Regions from separate parts of the Peptoniphilus rhinitidis 1-13 genome, predicted to be linked through region 2. Evidence: riboswitches for the same ligand, from Rfam matches in the RefSeq annotation. Region 2 holds a riboswitch; the other holds the start of a gene.
The links. Region 2 has a riboswitch for FMN ahead of ribD (bifunctional diaminohydroxyphosphoribosylaminopyrimidine deaminase/5-amino-6-(5-phosphoribosylamino)uracil reductase RibD). Riboswitches for the same ligand answer to the same signal wherever they lie in the genome.

Region 1 (3,423 bases), on a different contig from region 2:
ATCTTTAACTTGAAATCTTCTAGAAGTTGTATATAAATAGGTCTATTATTATCAAATTCCATACTAAACTCCTTTGTATTGTTGTGTCAATTCCTTAATACAATAATTATTATATTCTCTTCATCGTCAAAATGCAAGAGTAAATTTAAAATTTTTACTATACTTATATTTTAAAAAATTCATAAATCTAATTACTTCTAGGAAAACAAAATCTTTAAAAGTAAAAAACCTCTTGCCAAAATAATATAGCAAAAGGTTTTATTAAAATTTTTTTATCTATCCATTATTTTTTTAAATTCATCTTTTAAAGAAATTTTTCTCTCTATTCCAAGTTCGTCAAAAACTTCATCTAACTTTTCATAAAGTTCCAAAAAATTTTCATAGGAAATATTATTTCCCATATGACCTATTCTAAAAACTTTTTCAAAAATATCTCCTGCACCCTTTGAAATTAAAATTCCCTTATTTCTAAGTGATGCTAAAATATCTTCTGCAACGAAGCCTTCTGGCACAAGAACAGCTGTCAAAGTATTTGACCATGAATCTTTTGCATATAGTTCAAAACCTGCATGAGTAAAAATTTCTCTTGTAACTTCCGCATATTTTTTATGAAGTGCGATACTATTTTTTTCAAATAGTTTGTCGAGAGCAAGGTCCAAAGCATAAGTTAAATTTTCATTCATTGTATAAGGAAAGGCAAAACCATCTGAATAATTATAATAGTTTAAAAAATTCATATAATAACTTGGCACAGGTGTCTTTCTATTTTCAACTACTCTTTTAGCATTATCTGAAATTGTAATAAGAGTAATACCTGTCGGTGCAGATATACATTTTTGACTTCCGCCAAGTGCTATGTCGACTTTAAAATCATCAAAATCAAATTCTTCTCCACCCATTCCAGAAACTGTGTCCACAACAGATAAAATTCCATATTTATCTAACAAATTGCAAATGCTTTTAACATCATTAGTTATTCCAGAAGGAGTTTCACAGTGAACCATTGTTGCAACTTTAAAATCATGATCTTTTTCCAAAAATCTTTTTAATTTTTCTATATTAAATCCTCGTCTAAAATCATCTTCGTAGATAACAGCTTCACCACCATAAAATTTTACATAATCTGCAAAACCTGCCCCAAAGACCCCATTATTTAAGACAAGAACTCTGTCACCTTTTTCTACCAAATTGCAAATTGCAGCTTCAAGACCAATAATCCCTTCACCAAGCATTAAAAAAGATGTAGCATCTGTATTTAAGAGCTTTGAAATTTTCTTTTCTACTCTTCTATGTATCTTTTCGTATTCTGGATCAATATCTGGATTCGTGAGGGACTTTCCCATAAGTTCCATAACTTCTTCATCAATTGATGTTGGACCTGCACACAAAATTTTCATTTTACTTCCTTCTTTCTTATAAATTTCTTTTGAATAAATTATATTATATAGTCGTAAAAAAACAAGCTGCCACAAGACAGCCTGTAAAATAAATTATTTTTTAAAAATTGGACTCACTTTCTTATAAACTAACATCATAACTGCAGATGTTGTAAATCCTTTTATTAAATTGAAAGGAAGAACAGAGTAAATCATCATAGAAAATAACCCTGTTATCTTTGAAGTGATTGCACTTCCCATTGCTATTATAGCATCCATTGGCATCACCTTTGCATAAAGTGGGAACACTACAAAATAATTTGAAATCATTGCAAGTGTAGTCATAGCAAGAACTCCAATTGTAAGTGAAAAAATTGCCCCTTTATAAGTTTTATGTCTTTTATAAAGAAAGCTTGATACAAAAGCAAAAGTTGCAGAAATTATAAAATTTGAAAGTTCTCCAATTCCCGCTGTCATAGTCCCCTTAAAAACAAGTGCCAAAATATTTTTTAATGCTGCTATTATAATTCCAAAAACTGGTCCCATAGTAAAAGCGCCAATAAGAACTGGAAGATCTGATATATCTAGTTTCATAAAAGGTGGTGCCACAAAAGTAAGCGGCAACTGAAAATACATAAGCACAAAACCAATCACAGATAGCATTCCAATTTTTGTCATGTCTTTTGTTCTAATCATAGAACTTGAATTTACTTTATTCATTTTACCTCCTGTTGGGGCATAAAAAAACCCCGAACCTTCGGGGTATGAAAGTTTAAATCATTCTTTCATCCAGACTTTACTGTCGGTATTGGAATCTAACCAATTCAGCTTTCGCTCGCGGACTTTACCGCCGGTTGGGACTTTAACCCTTCCCTGAAGATTTAAATTAATATTTATTTCTTATATTTAATTATAACATTTGTTAAAAAATTTTCAATGATAAATTGTATCAATTTTATATATTTTTAAATTTTTTGAGTTGCAGAGTCATAAACAATGACAGGCATCCCATTAAAAGTTTTTCCGTATAAATTCCCCATTACACTTGGCGGAACATTTATACAACCATGAGAACCATTTGAAAGATAAATATTTCCTCCAAAATTTGATCTCCATGTAGCATCATGAAGCCCAATTCCCGACCAATTAATTGGAACCCAATAATTTACCTTAGACCTATAAGTTTCTCCAGTCAAATATCTATCTCTTTCACGAGACCAAACTCTATCAGTGCCTGTTGGAGTTCCATTTCCTCTGTTAGGATTTCCTGAAACAATATTTGTTTCAAGTTCCATAACTCCATTATTGTAATACCAAAGTTTTTGCCTAGCGAGGTCAACTTCAATATAAGTTTTGCCAATATCATCTGCACTTCTACTAATGGCATCTTGTCTATAAACAGGTTTTAAAATTACCTCACTATCTTTATCTAAAGCTGCAATCAATTCTTCTTTCGTCTTTACTCTGTCAGTGAGCCAACCATATATCCCACCATCCACTTTTACATTACCAATTCCTGTGGCGTTAAAAACTCTAGAAGTTTTAAAAGTATCATATTTAGATGAGAGATTCCCTACAAACTTTGCAACTTTTTCTTCGTCAACAACAAGATTCCCGTCATCTGTTTTAGAATACATGGCAATAATATTTTGTCCAGTAACTTCTTCCTTTCTGTCATCAAAATCATAAATAATTTTTTTCTTATAAACCTCTTTATAAGAATTTAGCAGATTTTTAATATAATCACTATCAGAAGTTATTTTAGGTTCAATATAAAGATTTTCATCTTCTAAATTTAGTTTGTCATCCTTATCCGCAAAATGATTTAAAATAGAATTCCTGAGTTCATTTCTCTTTACAAAATCTCCATAAACTTCTTCTTCGATTTCAAAATCCCTTCCATTATAAATGACCTTGGCATCAGCAGAATGAACCTTCTCATTTTTTACAACCTTTAAATCATTTATCCTATTTGAAAGTGCATTATCATCATAGTGCATCTCATGTTCAATTTCATAATTTTTTGGAACTAAAGAAGCGACAGGCC
Region 2 (3,423 bases):
GCCATAGTATTTAAACTTTCTCCAGTTGCAAATTCTGCAGCTTGAATCATGTCGCCTTCATTTTCTCTATCAGGTTCATCAGTTACAATTACTATTTCACCTTTTTTTAAGGCCTCTACAACTTCTTCTATTGTGTTAACTTTCATATTCTCTCCTTTTAAAATCCATTTTCTATTAAAAATTCTCTTGTAATTTTGCTCTTATTTTTTTTATTTACAAAACTATAAATATATCTGCCAATAATATCAGTTTCAATATTTATCTTGTCACCTATTTTTTTATACTTTAAATTTGTTTCAGAAATTGTTGTTGGAATTATTGAAACTTCAAAATAATTTTTATAAACTTTTGAAACTGTGAGGCTTATTCCATCAAGGGCAATAGATCCCTTTGGCACAATGTATTTAAAATTGTCACTTTCAAACTTTATTTTATAGACAATTTCATTTCCACTATTTAAAATATTTATAATTTCTCCAATTCCATCAATGTGACCTTGCACAATGTGACCATCAAGACTTTTATTTGGACTAAGTGCTCTTTCTAGGTTTAAATTATCAAGTGGTTTTAAATTTTTAAAATTTGTAGAATTTATAGTTTCTACCATGACTTCTGCTTTGTAGAAATCATCTCCAAGTTCTGTTACAGTTAAACAAACTCCATTTGTGGCAATAGAGTCACCTTTTTTTATATTTTCTAAAACTTTTTTGCAAGAAACTTTTAATGTATAAAGATCTCTATCTTTTTTTATTTCAGAAAGTTTTCCAACTTCTTCAATTATTCCTGTAAAAATTTCAATCACACCTTCCAGTAACTAATATGTCATCAAATAATTTTTCACATTTTATATCTTTAATTTTTATAGAGTTTTTTAATTTGTCAATTTCTAAATCGCCAATAACAGGGATACCTTGAGAGCCAAGTAGGATTGGAGCTATAAAGAAATAAAATTTATCTACTAAATTATTTTTTAACATCTCTGCATTGAGAGTTCTGCCACCTTCAAGTAAAATCGAAGAAATATTATATTCTTTTAATTTATCCATTAAATCTATTAAGTCGACTCTACCATTTTTTTCCTTGCAAATTAAAACTTCTACATTTTTCTTTGCACTTAATACTTTTAATTTTTCTTTATCGCAATTTTCTGTAGTTGCAATTATAGAAATTGAATCTAAATCATCTCGAAAAAGATTTGACTCGATAGGGATTCTAAGTTTTGAATCTGTGACAATTCTTATAGGATTATTTTTATATTTGCCATGGCGAACATTTAAAGTTGGATTGTCTGATAGAACTGTTCCAATGCCAACCATTATTGCATCTAACTTTCCACGAAGTTCATGTGAGTATGACCTTGAAAATTCTGATGTTATCCACTTAGATTCTCCACTTTCTGTTGCAATTTTTCCATCAATAGACATTCCAGCTTTTAAAACTACAAAGGGTCTTTTATTTTTCACATAAGTAAAAAATCTCTCATTTAAAATTAAACATTCTTCGCTGCAAACATCTTCTGTAATTTCTATGCCAGCATCTTCTAGAATTTTTATTCCATTTCCAGAAACTTTTTCAAAAGGGTCAGCAGTTCCAATTACAACTCTTTTTATGCCTTCTTCGACAATTCTATTTGCACAGGGTGGTGTTTTTCCAAAGTGAGAGCAAGGTTCAAGATTTACATAAAGAGTTGCACCACTTACGTCTTCTCCTCTATTTTTAGCATCTTCAATTGCATTTATCTCTGCATGATTTTCACCAAACTTTAAATGAGCCCCTTCTCCTATTATTTTTTCATCTTTTACAATTACACAGCCAACTAGTGGATTTGTCTTTGTATTTCCAATTCCTTTTTTTGCAAGCTCAATGGCACGTTCCATGTAAAAGCTGTCGTTAAAATTTTCAATATACATTTAATCACCTATAAAAAAAGAGCCCATGCAGGGCTCCAAAAATTTAAAAATTATCTTCTTTCATCCAGACTATACTGTCGGTATTGGAATTGCACCAATTCAGCTTTCGCTCGCGGACTTTACCGCCGGTGGGGAATTGCACCCCGCCCTGAAGAGTTTTATTAACTTATAAATTTATAATATCACTAAGAAAACATTTGTCAAGTATTTGTCAATCAAAATTTTTATGGGAGTTTTTAATAATTTTAAGAAAATCTTCCAAGACCAAGTCTATATTCTTAGAACCATCGACAATGTAATCGGCATAATCATCTAAATCTTCCATAACAGAAATTCTTTTTTCAATTTCTTTTTTGCTGTCCCTTCTTTTTTTCATTCTGGCAATTAAAATTTCTTTGGAACATTTTAAATAAATAGAAATTGCATTTGGAAAATATTTTTTTATTTCAATTACACCTTCTTTATCTACAATAATTATGCAGTTTTTATTTTTATTGTTGTTTTCTTCTAAATCTTTTTTTAATGTAGAGTAAAAATTTCCAGCATAACAAGTAGTTCCTATAAATAAATTTTTATTTTCAAATTTTTGAAAATTTTCTAAACTAATAAAATTATAATCAACGCCATCTATTTCATTTGGCCTGGGTTTTCTTGTGGTATAAGTTACAATTTTTTTAAGACCATGACTTGTTAAAATATCCCTAATTGTGCTTTTTCCAGAACCAGAGTGACCAAGTATTAAATAAATCATAATTGCTCCTTAAAAATTATTATTACAAGTATAACATAAAAATTGAGATACTTTACAAATTTTAAATTTTGAAGTAAGATTAATTAGATAAAAAATTAGGTGGAGGTCATGATGAAGCATTTAATAGAGCCATTAGATTTTACAATAGAAGAATACGAAGAAATTTTTAGTCTGGTTGATGACATTATTGCAAACCCTGTAAGTTATTCTCATGTTTGCGAAAATAAGTTGTTGGCCAGTCTTTTTTTTGAGCCCTCAACGAGGACAAGACTTTCTTTTGAAACTGCAATGCTAAGACTAGGAGGAAGAGTAATTGGATTTTCTGATGCGGGAGTTAGTTCATCTACAAAGGGAGAAACTTTAGTCGATACAATTCGTGTAATAGAAAATTATGCAGATATTTGTGCAATGCGTCATCCAAAGGAAGGAGCAGCACTTTTGGCGTCAAAAGTTGTAACAACTATGCCCATAATAAATGCGGGAGATGGAGGACACCAACATCCAACTCAGACACTTGCCGATTTAATAACAATAAGACATTATAAAAAAAGTTTTGACAATTTAACAATGGGACTCTGCGGAGATTTGAAGTTTGGAAGGACAATTCACTCTCTTGTAAGAGCTTTAAATCGATATGAAAATGTAAAGTTTGTATTTATTTCTCCTGATGAATTAAAAATGCCAGAACAGTTTAAGAGTTTTATAGATGAAAATAATTATTCTGAAACTAGAGATCTCATGAGCGTAATAGAGAGTCTAGAT

Region 1: it holds a riboswitch for FMN, as region 2 does, so the genes downstream of both, RH95_RS02105 (ECF transporter S component) here and ribD (bifunctional diaminohydroxyphosphoribosylaminopyrimidine deaminase/5-amino-6-(5-phosphoribosylamino)uracil reductase RibD) in region 2, are expected to answer to the same signal.

What each region holds. Positions count from the first base shown of each region.
Region 1 covers NZ_BAEW01000002.1:127,296-130,718, forward strand. Annotated here, with positions in the region: gene RH95_RS02095 (GntR family transcriptional regulator) at 1-62, opposite strand, end outside; gene RH95_RS02100 (pyridoxal-phosphate-dependent aminotransferase family protein) at 273-1,397, opposite strand; gene RH95_RS02105 (ECF transporter S component) at 1,491-2,096, opposite strand; FMN riboswitch at 2,149-2,261, opposite strand; gene RH95_RS02110 (L,D-transpeptidase family protein) at 2,342-3,423, opposite strand, start outside.
Region 2 covers NZ_BAEW01000025.1:4,201-7,623, reverse strand. Annotated here, with positions in the region: gene RH95_RS08795 (bifunctional 3,4-dihydroxy-2-butanone-4-phosphate synthase/GTP cyclohydrolase II) at 1-146, opposite strand, end outside; gene ribE (riboflavin synthase) at 158-802, opposite strand; gene ribD (bifunctional diaminohydroxyphosphoribosylaminopyrimidine deaminase/5-amino-6-(5-phosphoribosylamino)uracil reductase RibD) at 795-1,910, opposite strand; FMN riboswitch at 1,959-2,070, opposite strand; gene RH95_RS08780 (guanylate kinase) at 2,122-2,661, opposite strand; gene pyrB (aspartate carbamoyltransferase) at 2,773-3,423, shown strand, end outside.